One region of the Pantoea sp. X-Soil-MYKO-1785 genome, then DNA from elsewhere that is predicted to be linked to it. Evidence: predicted binding sites of a transcription regulator. Region 1 holds the regulator's gene; each other region holds the start of a gene.
The links. Region 1 encodes PurR, which represses purine synthesis genes. Its sites were predicted from a motif close to CANGCAAACGTTTGCNTG; they were not measured.

Region 1 (4,930 bases):
GACGGCAAACAGCGCCAGACCGGCCAGCAATACCGGCTTGCGGCCGATGCGGTCTGACAGTGGTCCCCAGAACAGCTGACCGCAGGCAAATCCCGCCAGGAACAGGCTCATACTGGCGCTGATCAGGCCGGGTGAGGTGTTAAAGGTTTGCTGCATCGCGCCAAAGGCGGGCAGGTACATATCGGTGGCTAAAAAGCCCAGCATGCTCAGCAGAGCGAGATACGGCATAAATCCTTTTGACGGTGACATCTGATTCTCATTTTGCAGGTTGAACGCGGCAGAGTGTAAAAGGTGCGTTTGCCGCTGTGAAACGCTAATATTTGCCGGTTGCTGTTAAAAAATTTGAAGGCAGATTATGTGGTCAGAATATGCTTTAGAGGTGGTGGATGCGGTGGCGCGCGGTGGCAGCTTCAGCGCCGCGGCGCAGGAGCTGCATCGGGTGCCGTCAGCTATCAGCTACACCGTGCGTCAGCTGGAAACGTGGCTGGCGGTACCGCTGTTTGAGCGCCAGCATCGCGAGGTGGTATTAACCCCCGCCGGCGAGCATTTTGTCCGGGAAGGGCGCAGCGTTATCAAAAAAATGCTCGCCACCCGCCGCCAGTGTCAGCAGCTGGCTAACGGCTGGCGTGGACAGCTGAGTATTGCGGTCGACTGCATCGTCAAGCCGCAGCGCACCCGGCAGTTAGTCAAGGATTTTTACCGCCATTTCCCCGACATGGAGTTGCACATCAGTTATGAAGTGTTTAACGGCGTCTGGGATGCGCTGGCCGATGATCGGGTTGAAGTGGCTATCGGTGCCACTCAGGCGATACCGGTCGGCGGACGCTTTGCCTTTCGCGACATGGGGACGCTCAACTGGCGTTGTGTGGTGGCGCACCACCATCCGCTGACCGGGGTGAGCCAGATTGACGACGACACCCTGCGCAGCTGGCCGTCGCTGGTGCTGGAAGATACCTCGCGCGCGCTGCCGCGCCGGATGACGTGGACGCTCGACAATCAGCGTCGGCTGGTGGTGCCGGAATGGCAGACCGGACTGGATTGCGTGCTGGAGGGATTGTGCGTGGCGATGGTGCCTGGGCATCTGGCGCGGCCATTACTGGACAGCGGAGCGCTGGTAGAATTAACGTTGCCGGTCGCGTTTCCGGACAGTCCCTGTTGCGTAAGCTGGGCGGAAGATCGCGCATCACCGGCAACGGGCTGGTTACTCAGCTATCTGGGTGATGCGCAAACGCTTAATCAGGAGTGGTTAAGCGAAGATTAACGGCGGTAGTCGCGGAACGGACCGTCAGCCACCGAACGGCGTTCAATCAGCGTTGGGTGTACTTCGATGGTCTGAGAAATCTCACGTTTACTGGTGATGCGATCCAGCAACATCTCCAGCGCTTTCTCACCCAGTTGCGCTTTTGGCTGATGCACCGTGGTCAGCGCAGGCGCAAAGTAGCGCGCGTTGCGCACATTGTCATAACCGATCACCGAAATGTCCTGCGGCACCCGCAATCCCATCTCATCGGCGGCGCAAATCGCGCCCATCGCCATGATATCGCCCCCGCAGAACACCGCAGTCGGACGCTGTTTCTGCGACAGGATCTGCTGCATCGCCTGATAGCCCGACTCCGGCTCGAAGTCGCCCTGCACGATCCATTCGGCACGCGGCTGAATGCCTGCTTCTTCCAGCGCCTTGAGGAAACCCGCGTGACGTCCGCCGCCGGTGTTGCGTTCCATCTGGCCGGGAATCGCGCCAATATCACGGTGACCGCGCTCAATCAGATAACGTCCGGCCAGGTAGCCGCCCTGAAAGGCATTATCCAGCACCGTGTCGGTGAAGTCAGCGCGTGATTCACCCCAGTCCATCACCACCATCGGGATATTGCGATTCTCTTCCAGCATCTTTAACAGATCGTCCGGATACTCAGAGCACATCACCAGCAGTCCATCGACGCGCTTCTGCGCCATCATGCTGAGATAGGCACGCTGCTTTTGCAGGTCGTTGTGCGCATTGCCCAGAATCAGGGTGTAGCCTTTATCGAAGCAGTGATTCTCCACCGCTTCAATAATTTCAGCAAAGTAGGGCGCTTCGCTGGAGGTTGCCAGCAGGCCCAGCGTTTTGGTGTGATTCACCTTCAGGCTGCGCGCCACCGCGCTCGGTGAATAGTGCAGTTCCTGAATCGCCTGCCAGACCGCGTTGCGCGTCTCTTCAGCGACAAAACGCGTTTTGTTGATGACGTGCGAAACGGTGGTCGTTGAGACGCCGGCGCGTTTTGCCACATCTTTAATTGTTGCCATTAAAATCGGACTCCAGGGCTTATCTAACGCAATGATAAGCATAATGTTAAACGTTTGCGTCTGCTCAGGGTTTTCCCCGCAATTATGCAGCTTTTCTGACCGGTAAACAGGCGTCTGGCGGGTAATGAGCGCCTGAAAAGGAGAGCAAACGGAACCGGGATTGCGCGCGTTGCGCAACAAAGGCAGGATTCTAACAAGGCTGAACGGATAAAACGAGATTTTTACCAGCCCCTATGGGAAAATGGCTTATCCCTACAAAATATGTGACTAAGGAGCGCTAAATGAGTACTGATTTGAAACTGGCCCTGATGACTACCGTCGGCTGTCTGCTGATGATCGTCGCCTTTAGCTTTACAGCGGTGCTGCACTAATGAAAAAGCCGGGCATCGCCCGGCTTTTCTCTGTTTGATTTTCGCGTAGCGAAGCCGCTTAACGAATGGTTTTCGGGGTCATTACCCGCCGCGCGCCGATGTAGTGGCGCTGCCAGTAATCTTCACCCAGCGCACTGATCTGAATATCTTTGCCGGTGCGAGGTGACTGAATAAATTTGCCGTTGCCGAGATAAACCCCAACGTGATCGGCGGTGCCGCGACCATTAATCCGGAAGAAGACTAAATCGCCTTTCTCCAGCGACTCGCGTTTTACCGGCGCGGCGTCGCGCAGGTGGTACATCTCATTGGCGGTACGCGGGATCTTAAACTTGACCAGATCTTTATAGGCGTACCAGACTAGGCCGCTGCAGTCGAAACCGGTGTGCGGTGAGGTGCCGCCCCACTGATAGGGTTTGCCCAGCTGGCCCATCAGCTTGGTCATCGCCGTCTCACGCGCTTTCTGGTAGCGCTGACGATGTGACTTGCTCATTTTAATGGTGCCGATGTCACTGCTGCTGGCGTCTGCGGTTTTGAGCGTACGCTGATGGCCGTAACGTTTTTTACTGGCGGTTTTGAGTGGAGTTTTGCTTTTCTTTGCGGAAAGATGGCTGGCGCTGAGTTCGCTTTTTTTCTGTTTTTTGAGTTTGAGCTTCTGGATCGGGCTGACGCGTGTTTTCTTCGCCGACGTTTTCAACGGGCGACGCTTGCGGCGCTCATCTTCGCGCGCACTCTTTTTCTCTGCTTTATGCGAACTGACATTCACCGGCGCCTGCGGGGAAGCAGAAGCGATGTTGAAGAACAGTTGCGCAAAGGCAAGGATGAAAAGCGTAATGATTAAACGCATAGTCCGGTTTTAGTTAAGTTGTCAGGGCCACTACGCACCACGACAAAGTTGGGAATAATCTGATCCAGGATCAGTGCCGAAGCCATTCTAGTCCAGTTCGCCTGAAAACCGTAACGCCTTTTTTTATTAATCTTTCGGACACGCACAGTTGTGTCGAAAATGAGCATTTTCAGCATCTTATATCTACAAAACTATTGCAAATTATTAATATGTTACCTGCGGTTAATAATCATGGGTTAACAGGGCCGAAAACAGGAGTTAACAAACATGGCGATTTAATCGGGCAACGGCCAAAATCTCGTTTTCAGTCCTGGGGCGAAGTCGCTACAATAAACAAACACGAAGTAATGAATTAAGGAAGGCAATTATGAGTACTGTAGAAAAAATTCAGCGCCAGATCGCAGAAAACCCGATCCTGCTGTACATGAAAGGTTCCCCGAAACTGCCAAGCTGCGGTTTCTCTGCGCAGGCGGTTCAGGCGCTGTCAGCCTGCGGTGAGCGTTTTGCTTACGTGGATATTCTGCAGAACCCAGACATTCGTGCAGAGCTGCCGAAATATGCCAACTGGCCAACCTTCCCGCAGCTGTGGATTGATGGCGAACTGGTCGGCGGATGTGACATCATCGTTGAGATGTTCCAGCGCGGTGAACTGCAGTCGCTGATTAAAGAGACCGCAGAGAAGTTTAAAGAAGCGGAATAAAACAAAAAGGCCGACATCGCGTCGGCCTTTTTCATTGCAGATCCCTCAGTCAGCGCTCGCGGCTGCTTCGCCTTCGGCGAAGGGCAGGGGCCAGCCACCCAGCCGTTTCCAGCGATTCACCAGTTCACAGAACAAAATAGCGGTCTGCTGGGTATCATACAGCGCCGAGTGAGCCTGGGTGCTGTCAAACGCCATGCCCGCGGCTTTACACGCCTTCGCCAGCACGGTCTGCCCCAGCACCAGTCCGCTCAGCGCCGCGGTATCAAAGGTGGCAAACGGGTGGAAAGGGTTGCGCTTCAGGCTGGCACGCTCGGCCGCCGCGTTCATGAAGTTCAGATCAAAGGTCGCATTATGCGCCACCATAATGGCGCGATTGCAGCCGGTATCCTTAATGCCTTTACGCACCATCTTGAAGATGGCGTGCAGCGCCTCATATTCACTCACTGCGCCGCGCAGCGGATTGCTGGGGTCGATACCGGTGAACGCCAGCGCTTCAGGATGCAGTAGCGACCCGACAAACGGTTCAACGTGAAAATGCAGCGTCTGGTCGAGATGGATCCAGCCCTCGTCATCCATTTTCAGCGTGGTAGCGGCGATCTCCAGCAGCGCGTCGGTCTGCGCGTTGAAGCCGGCGGTTTCGACGTCGATGACCACCGGATAGAAGCCACGGAAACGTTGATTGAGTGCATTGGGGGAATTCGATTCAGACATCAGGATCTCATTGCAGAAAAA
Region 2 (4,930 bases), 1.4 Mb from region 1:
ACGCGGCCGCTTTCGTTGGTGACTGCGGTAATACCGTTTGGCGAGCCGTTCGGGTTAGCCGGATAGGTTTCTGTCACTTTGCCGAAGTTATCGATAAAGCGCAGCGCCACCAGTCCTTTCGCTTCCAGCGCGGCCAGATGCGCCGGGTCGCGCACTTCAACGAACCCTTCACCATGGGAAACCGCGATAGGCATATGCGAGCCGGCCATTCCATCCAGTAACAGCGACGGACTGGCTGCCACTTCGACCAGGCTGAAACGGGCTTCAAACCGTTCAGACTGGTTACGCACAAAGCGTGGCCACAGGTCACTGCCGGGAATCAGTTCACGCAGGTTGGACATCATCTGACAACCGTTGCAGACGCCGAGCGCCAGGGTCTGCGGACGGTGGAAGAAGGTCTCAAACTCGTCACGCACCCGTGCGTTAAACAGGATTGATTTTGCCCAGCCTTCGCCGGCGCCCAGCACGTCGCCGTAAGAGAAACCGCCACAGGCAACCAGCGCCTGGAACTCTTCCAGACTACGACGTCCGGCCAGCAGGTCGCTCATGTGCACATCAACCGCGGTAAAGCCGGCCCGGTCAAACGCCGCCGCCATTTCAACGTGTGAGTTGACGCCCTGCTCACGCAGCACCGCAACCCGTGGACGCGCGCCGGTGGCGATCATTGGGGCTGCGACATCTTCCTGTGGATTGAAGGTCAGCGTAACGTTAAGGCCCGGATCGCTGTCGTTCTTTTTCGCTTCGTGTTCCTGATCGGCACAGGCCGGGTTGTCACGCAGGCGCTGCATCTGCCAGGTGGTTTCTGCCCACCAGGTGCGCAGCGTGGTCCGGCTTTCGCTGTAAACCGCGCTGTCGCCCGAACGAATCACAAAGCGGTCGCCCGGCTGCGCGTGGCCCAGCAGATGACTGCAGTCGGCCAGACCGTGATCGGCCAGGATTTGCTCCACCGCCGCGCGATCGGCCGCGTTAATCTGAATTACCGCGCCCAGCTCTTCAGTAAATAAGGCGGCCAGCGGGTCATTGCCCAGCGCCGCGATATCCACTTCAACGCCACAGTGGCCAGCAAAGGCCATCTCTGCCAGCGTCACTAACAGGCCACCGTCGGAACGATCGTGGTAAGCCAGCAGTTTCTGCTGCGCCACCAGCGCCTGTATCGCGTTGAAGAAGCCCGCCAGCTGGCTGGCATCACGCACGTCAGCAGGCTTGTCGCCCAGCTGACGATAAACCTGTGACAGCGCCGTAGCGCCGAGGGTATTGGCCCCGTTACCGAGATCAATCAGCAGCAGCAGGTTTTCACCATCGGGCTGCAGCTGCGGCGTAACGGTACGACGCACATCTTCAACCCGCGCAAACGCGGTGATCACCAGCGACAGCGGCGAGGTCATCTCGCGCTGTTCGGTGCCTTCCTGCCAGCGGGTTTTCATCGACATCGAATCTTTACCCACCGGGATGGTGATACCCAGCGCCGGACAAAGCTCTTCGCCGACCGCTTTTACCGCAGCGTACAGACCGGCGTCTTCGCCCGGATGACCGGCAGCCGACATCCAGTTAGCCGACAGTTTGACGCGTTTCAGCGAGCCAATAGCGGTGGCCGCGAGGTTAGTTAATGCTTCACCTACCGCCAGACGGCCGGAGGCGGCGAAATCGAGCAGCGCAACCGGCGCACGTTCACCCAGCGCAAAGGCTTCACCGTGATAGCTGTCGAGGCTGGCAGTGGTCACGGCACAGTTGGCGACCGGGATTTGCCACGGACCGACCATCTGGTCGCGCGCGACCATGCCGGTCACGCTGCGGTCACCGATGGTGATCAGGAACGTTTTCTCCGCCACGGCGGGCAGATGCAGCACGCGATTCACCGCATCCACCAGGGTGATGCCATCACGCTGCAGTTCACTGCCCTGCGCCTGCTGCGTCACGACGTCACGCGTCATCTTCGGCGTTTTGCCCAGCAGCACGTCGAGCGGCATGTCGATCGGTTTATTGTCGAAATGGCTGTCGCTCAGGCTGAGATGCAACTCTTCGGTGGCTTCACCGATCACCGCAAACGGTGCGCGCTCACGCTGGCAAATCGCTTCGAACTCAGCCAGCTTCTCGGGTGCCACCGCCATCACATAACGTTCCTGTGATTCGTTGCACCACACTTCCAGCGGACTCATGCCCGGCTCATCGTTGAGGATATCGCGCAGGTTAAACTGACCGCCGCGGCCGCCATCGCTGACCAGCTCAGGCATCGCATTCGACAGGCCGCCCGCGCCCACGTCATGGATGAACAGAATCGGGTTGTCATCGCCGAGCTGCCAGCAGCGATCGATCACTTCCTGGCAACGACGCTCCATTTCCGGGTTGTCACGCTGAACCGAGGCGAAGTCGAGATCGGCATCAGACTGACCCGACGCCATCGAAGAAGCGGCACCGCCGCCCAGACCGATATTCATCGCCGGACCGCCCAGCACCACCAGCTTAGCGCCGACGGTGATTTCACCTTTCTGCACGTGGTCAGCACGGATATTGCCAATGCCGCCCGCCAGCATGATCGGCTTGTGGTAGCCGCGCAGCTCGGTGCCATTGTGGCTGGTAACCTGCTCTTCATAGGTGCGGAAGTAGCCGTTCAGTGCCGGACGACCAAATTCATTGTTAAACGCCGCGCCGCCCAGTGGGCCATCGGTCATGATCTCCAGCGCGCTGACGATGCGGTCCGGTTTACCGAAATCCTCTTCCCACGGCTGCCCGAAGCCAGGAATACGCAGGTTCGACACCGAGAAGCCGACCAGCCCAGCTTTTGGCTTAGCGCCGCGTCCGGTTGCCCCTTCGTCACGGATTTCACCCCCGGAGCCGGTTGCCGCGCCAGGCCACGGAGAAATCGCCGTGGGATGGTTGTGGGTTTCCACTTTCATCAGGATATGTGCCGCTTCCTGATGCCAGCGGTATTCGCTTTCTGCCGCGTCGGCGAAGAAACGCCCCACTTCGGAGCCTTCCATCACTGCGGCGTTGTCTTTGTAAGCAGACAGCACGTAGTCCGGCGTCTGCTCCATGGTGTTCTTGATCATCTTAAACAGCGACTTCGGCTGTTTCTCGCCATCAATAATCCAGTCGGCGTTAAAGATCTTATGGCGACAGTGCTCAGAGTTGGCCTGAGCGAACATATAGAGTTCGATGTCGTTCGGATTGCGACCCAGACGGGTGAACGCCGCCAGCAGGTAATCAATCTCATCGTCTGCCAGCGCCAGACCCAGCGAGAGGTTAGCCTGAACCAGCGCCTGACGGCCCTCACCCAGCACATCGACACTTTTCACCGGCTGCGGTGAGTGGTGAGCGAACAGCTGCTCAGCTTGCGCCAGATCACTGTAGACCGTCTCCATCATGCGATCATGCAGCAGTGCGCCAAGCGACTGCCACTGCGCCTCGGTTAACTGAGGTGCCTGCACATAAAATGCCAGACCGCGCTCGAGGCGACGAACCTGCGGCAGATCGCAGTTATGGGCAATGTCGGTGGCTTTCGATGACCATGGCGAAATGGTGCCAGGACGCGGTGTCACCAGCAGCAGACGCCCTTGTGGCGCATGTTCAGCGAGAGAAGGACCATATTTCAGCAGACGCTGTAAACGGGTTTGTTGGTCGGCGCTCAGTGGCGCGCTGACATCGGCAAAATGGACGTACTCAGCGTAAATATCACTCACCGGCAGGTGAGCGTCCTGAAAGCGGGTCAGCAGTTTGTTTACACGAAATGCCGACAGGGCGGGCGAACCACGCAGAATTTCCATCATAAGATCTCTCGTCTTCGAAACGCCGGGCGACGCTTCATTGGGCGCAACAGGGGAAAACGGGGCGTATTATAGAGAAAGCGACCTCGCGACGAAACCGTTTGCGCAAAATTTATAGCCCACCGGATTTGCCTGAAATTTGCGCAAAACCTGCTATATGAGTTGCTCAGCTTCGCTTTGTTGCGCAAAATGCCCCTCGCTCTGGGAGTTCAAAGAAGATAAATACTGCCTTTAAAAGACAGAGGCCTTAGAGCCAGCGAGAGATAACTATTTGAAACGCCTAAAATTTAATTATCTGTTTATCGGTCTGGTCGCCGTGCTGTTAGCCATGGCATTGTGGCCGTCCATTCCGTGGTACGGCGGTGGGCAGGACACGATTTCACAGATTAAATCACGGGGAGTATTGCGTGTCAGCACCATCAATTCCCCGCTGACTTACTACACCATTAATCAGGCTCCAGCCGGTATGGACTACGAGCTGGCAAAACGCTTCGCCGATTATCTGGGCGTTAAACTGAAGGTGACGGTGCGCCCGAACCTGAGTGACCTGTTTGACGATCTCGATGAAGGCAAAGCCGATGTACTGGCGGCGGGCCTGAATTACAACAGCGAACGCCTGGCACGGTATCGGACCGGGCCCGGCTACTACAACGTTTCGCAACAGCTGGTGTATCGCGTGGATAAGCCACGCCCGAAAAACCTCGGTGATCTCAAGGGGCGGCTGACGGTCGCCTCGGGATCGGCGTACCTCTCCAGCCTGAAAAGCGCCCGCTCAAATCAGTTCCCCGATCTGGACTGGGCAATCTCCACCGATCAAAGCCCGAAAGCGCTGCTGGAAGCGGTGGCGGATGGCAAACTCGACTACACCATCGGCGACTCGGTGACAATCGCCCTGCTGCAGCGCATCTATCCTCAGCTGGCGGTGGCGTTTGACGTCACCGATGAAGAGCCGGTGACCTGGTATATGAAGCAGAGCGACGATGACAGCCTGAATGCGGCGATGCTCGACTTCTTTAACGGTATGGGTGAAGAAGGCGCGATGGCGCGACTGGAGGAGAAATATCTCGGTCACGTCGGGACCTTTGACTATGTCGATACCCGCACTTTCCTGCGCGCTATCGACAGCACCCTGCCCGACATCAAGCCGCTGTTTGAGAAGTATGCCACCA
Region 3 (4,930 bases), 1.3 Mb from region 1:
TTGGTTGAGAGCACCTTTCAGCGCGGCAATCAGCGACGGGTTCTCCCCCGGCCAGAAGCTGGCGAAGGTTTCGTCGTCAGGCAAATAGAGTGGCAATGACAATTGTGCCGGCGTGTTCAGAAGCACCTCAGCAAGAGAACAAGCAAAAAACCGGGCAAGTCTACCACAGTTTTCAGAAAGAGATGAATGGAGCGTCCCTGCCCCGATCTCAGCAAGCGACTAACGATCAGGAATCCTGGCGTTCGTCAGCTTCCAGCACCACTTCTTCCGGACGCAGCAGTGAAATCACGCGGAAGATCAGCGCTAATCCCACGCCGACGAGGGTGGCCAGCGCCATGCCTTTCAGCTCCGCCGCGCCGATATGCACCTTCGCACCGCTGACGCCGATGATCAGGATCACCGAGGTCAGGATCAGATTCTGCGCTTTGTTATAGTCCACTTTGGATTCGATCAGCACTCGGATACCGGACGCGCCAATCACCCCGTACAGCAGCAGCGAGACGCCGCCCATCACCGGCACCGGGATCGCCTGAATCGCCGCCGCCAGTTTTCCGACACACGACAGAAGAATGGCGAGGATCGCCGCGCCGCCAATCACCCAGGTGCTGTAGACGCGGGTGATCGCCATCACGCCGATGTTCTCACCGTAGGTGGTATTGGGCGTCGATCCAAAGAAACCGGAGATCACCGTTGATAAGCCATTGGCGAACATCGAGCGGTGCAGGCCCGGGTCGCGGATCAGATCTTTCTTGACGATATTAGCCGTCACCACCAGATGGCCGATGTGTTCGGCAATCACCACCAGCGCCGCCGGCAGAATGGTCAGCATCGCGACCCACTCGAAGCGTGGCGTATAGAAAGTGGGCAGCGCGAACCACGGCGCGTTTTCTACCCCACGCCAGTCGACGATGCCCATAAACCACGAGAGCGTATAGCCGACCAGCACGCCGATCAGAATCGGGATAATCGCCAGGAAGCCGCGAAACAGCACTGAACCAAACACCGTCACCGCCAGCGTCACCAGCGAGATAATTACCGTGGTGCTGTCGGGCGAACTGCCCTCAGCCGGCAGCAGACCGGCCATATTCGCCGCCACGCCAGCCAGCTCCAGACCGATTACCGCGACTATCGCGCCCATCGCCGCCGGTGGAAACATCACATCCAGCCAGCCGGTACCGGCCCGTTTCACAATCAACGCCACGATACAGAACAGCACGCCGCACAGAATAAATCCGCCCAGTGCCACCTCGTAGCCCAGTGGCAACAGCAGCAGCACCGGCGAGATAAAAGCAAAGCTTGAGCCGAGATAGGCGGGAATTTTGCCCTTACAGATAAACAGATAAATCAGCGTGCCGACGCCGTTGAATAACAGTACGGTAGCCGGGTTGATGTGGAACAGAATCGGCACCAGCACCGTGGCACCAAACATGGCGAACAGATGTTGCAGACTGAGTGGAATGGTTTGCAGTAACGGCGGTCGTTCACTGACGCCAATGGCGCGACGAGTCATCATTTATCCCCTTGCGTTCGTTTTCCCCGTTGGCTGACACCCGCGCCGACGCAGCGTCACGCAGCATGCGTGACGCTGACGCCAGACGGCGGATGTTATCCGATTGGGGATGATGCTTTTTTTGCCAAAAAAAAGCCGACTCTGCGGCCGGCTGTGCGATTTATTTGGTTCCGAAAATCTTATCCCCGGCGTCACCGAGCCCAGGAATGATGTAACCTTTGTCGTTCAGTCCCTGATCGACCGAGGCGGTGTAAAGCTCGACGTCAGGATGCGCTTTTTCCAGAGCGGCAATCCCTTCAGGCGCGGCCACCAGCACCAGCACTTTAATGCTGCTGCAACCGGCTTTTTTCAGCAGGTCGATAGTGGCGATCATCGAGCCACCGGTCGCCAGCATCGGGTCTACCACCAGCGCCAGGCGCTCTTCAATGTTCGAGACCAGCTTCTGGAAATACGGAACAGGTTCCAGGGTTTCTTCATCACGGTAAACGCCCACCACGCTGATGCGTGCGCTGGGAACATGCTCCAGCACGCCTTCCATCATGCCAAGACCGGCACGCAGAATCGGGACCACCGTAATTTTTTTACCTTTGATTTGATCGATCTGCACCGGGCCGTTCCAGCCCTCAATAGTCACTTTTTCGGTTTCCAGGTCGGCGGTGGCTTCGTAGGTCAGCAGGCTGCCTACTTCTGATGCCAGCTCGCGGAAACGCTTGGTACTGATATCATGCTCACGCATCAAGCCCAGTTTATGTTTGACCAGCGGGTGTCTGACTTCCACGATCTTCATTGGTGTTCTCCCGGAATGAGTTGAGCTAAAAAAAATCGCGGGATTATACCGCCTTTTTGCCTTCGCGCCACTTATCCTTGCGCAAGGCGGCGGCATTTACCGGGACAAAATAAGGATTGATGAAAATCGTCTGGTGCGCAATCCCGGACTCGCAAACGTTTGCCTGCGCTGGTAGAATTGCCGCGCTTTATTTAAACCACCAACCGCAACTCGCGTGGGGACCTCGCAGTGACCGACAAGACCTCTCTCAGTTACAAAGACGCCGGTGTTGATATTGATGCTGGTAACGCCCTGGTTGACCGTATTAAAGGCGTAGTGAAAAAGACGCGTCGCCCGGAAGTAATGGGTGGACTGGGCGGCTTCGGTGCGCTTTGCGCGCTGCCGCAAAAATACCGTGAACCGGTGCTGGTCTCCGGCACCGATGGCGTCGGCACCAAGCTGCGTCTGGCGATGGACCTTAAGCGCCACGATGCGATTGGCATTGACCTGGTCGCGATGTGCGTCAACGACCTGGTAGTTCAGGGCGCAGAGCCGCTGTTCTTCCTCGACTATTACGCCACCGGCAAACTGGACGTTGATACCGCTTCTGCGGTGATCACCGGCATTGCCGAAGGCTGTCTGCAGTCGGGTTGTGCTCTGGTCGGCGGCGAAACCGCTGAAATGCCGGGCATGTACCACGGTGAAGATTACGACGTGGCCGGTTTCGGTGTCGGCGTGGTTGAGAAATCAGAAATCATCGACGGCAGTAAAGTGCAGGACGGTGACGTGCTGATCGCGCTCGGCTCCAGCGGTCCTCACTCTAACGGCTACTCGCTGGTTCGTAAGATTCTGGAAGTCAGCAATACCGACCCGCTGGTTGAACAGCTGGAAGGCAAACCGCTGGCTGATCACCTGCTGGAACCGACCCGCATCTACGTGAAAAATATCCTCAGCCTGATTGAGCAGGTCGATGTGCATGCGATTGCGCACCTGACCGGCGGCGGCTTCTGGGAAAACATTCCGCGCGTGCTGCCCGACAACACCCAGGCGGTGATTGACGAGAAGAGCTGGCAGTGGCCTGCGGTGTTCAGCTGGATGCAGCAGGCGGGCAACGTCAGCCGCTTTGAGATGTACCGCACCTTTAACTGCGGCGTCGGGATGATCATTGCCCTGAGCCCGGACGAGGCGGACAAAGCCGTCGCGCTGATGCAGGCTGCCGGCGAAAAAGCGTGGAAGCTGGGCGTGATCAAGGCCTCCGATGCGGAAGAGCGTGTGGTCATCAACGGATGAAAAAGCTGGTTGTACTGATTTCCGGCAACGGAACTAACCTTCAGTCCATCCTTGACGCCTGTGCCAGCGGGCGGATTAACGGCAGCGTCGCTGCCGTTATCAGCAACCGCGCTGCTGCCTATGGCCTGACCCGGGCGCAGGAGGCGGGCATTCCCGCCAAAGCGCTGGCCGCCAGCGACTTCGCTGACCGCGACGCCTTCGATCGGCAATTGATCAACGAGATCGAGGCGTACTCGCCGGATCTGGTGGTGCTGGCAGGCTATATGCGGATCCTCAGCAGTGGGTTTGTTGCGCATTTTCATGACCGCCTGCTGAATATTCACCCTTCGCTGCTGCCGAAATACCCTGGCCTGCATACTCATCGTCAGGCGCTGGAGAATGGCGATAGCGAACACGGTACCTCAGTGCATTTTGTCACCGATGAACTGGATGGTGGCCCGGTGATCCTGCAGGCCAAAGTGCCGGTATTTCCGGACGACAGCGAAGCGGAGATTACTGAGCGGGTGCAGCATCAGGAGCACGCGATCTATCCGCTGGTGATTAGCTGGTTTATCGACGGACGCCTCAGGATGCGTGACGGAAAAGCCTGGCTGGACGGTGAACCCCTGCCGCCGCAGGGTTATGCAAACGACTAACGCTCTGGCAGCAGAGGCCATCGTTTCTTCTGAAGTGCTGGCAGAGTAAAGGCTCAGGGAGCACAGGCCCGTAGTAAAGCATCGCGGGCCATGGATAAAAACGTCGGGTGCGTTTTTGAACAACGCAAAGCGTTGGCCCGGCTACGGGAGCACCTCAGGGATGAGGTGCGTAATCGCCCGCGCTGAGCCGCCACGGAGAGTGTTTTTACGTCTTTACGGAGGGCATCGGCTCCCTGAGCCGGTGCGTGATCCACACCTCACCAACCCCGCTCTTCTCCCTTTCCTTAGCCGTAGCGGCCGGTAATGTAATCTTCGGTGCGTCGTTGTTTCGGCGCGGTAAAGATCCGATCGGTATCATCAAACTCCACCAGCGCGCCCTGATGCATAAACGCGGTATAGTCGGAGACGCGTGACGCCTGCTGCATATTGTGGGTGACCAGCACCAGCGTGAAGTGCTGCTTCAGCGTGGTCATCAGCTCTTCAATCACCAGGGTAGAGATCGGATCCAGCGCCGAGGTCGGTTCATCCAGCAACAGTACCTCCGGTTCGATAGCGATCGCCCGCGCAATCACCAGCCGCTGCTGCTGTCCGGTCGAGAGCGTCAGCGCATTTTGCCCCAGCTGATCCTTCACTTCACTCCATAACGCCGCCGCCCGCAGCGCACGTTCGCAGGCTTCGTTCAGCACCCGCCGATCGCGAACGCCCTGCAAGCGCAGGCCGTAAACCACA

Region 2: purL (phosphoribosylformylglycinamidine synthase) is a predicted target of PurR. The motif match lies at 3,852-3,869, and genes of this name have one in related genera.
Region 3: purM (phosphoribosylformylglycinamidine cyclo-ligase) is a predicted target of PurR. The motif match lies at 2,446-2,463, and genes of this name have one in related genera.

The regions. Positions count from the first base shown of each region.
Region 1 covers NZ_AP036000.1:1,796,112-1,801,041, forward strand. The annotation lists gene punC (purine nucleoside transporter PunC) at 1-249, opposite strand, end outside; gene punR (DNA-binding transcriptional activator PunR) at 356-1,261, shown strand; gene purR (HTH-type transcriptional repressor PurR) at 1,258-2,283, opposite strand; gene cydH (cytochrome bd-I oxidase subunit CydH) at 2,565-2,654, shown strand; gene AC6I8D_RS08365 (C40 family peptidase) at 2,713-3,498, opposite strand; gene AC6I8D_RS08370 (Grx4 family monothiol glutaredoxin) at 3,863-4,198, shown strand; gene rnt (ribonuclease T) at 4,244-4,909, opposite strand.
Region 2 covers NZ_AP036000.1:3,154,413-3,159,342, forward strand. The annotation lists gene purL (phosphoribosylformylglycinamidine synthase) at 1-3,764, opposite strand, end outside; gene mltF (membrane-bound lytic murein transglycosylase MltF) at 4,033-4,930, shown strand, end outside.
Region 3 covers NZ_AP036000.1:3,085,095-3,090,024, forward strand. The annotation lists gene hda (DnaA inactivator Hda) at 1-120, opposite strand, end outside; gene uraA (uracil permease) at 227-1,510, opposite strand; gene upp (uracil phosphoribosyltransferase) at 1,671-2,297, opposite strand; gene purM (phosphoribosylformylglycinamidine cyclo-ligase) at 2,526-3,566, shown strand; gene purN (phosphoribosylglycinamide formyltransferase) at 3,563-4,201, shown strand; gene pstB (phosphate ABC transporter ATP-binding protein PstB) at 4,486-4,930, opposite strand, start outside.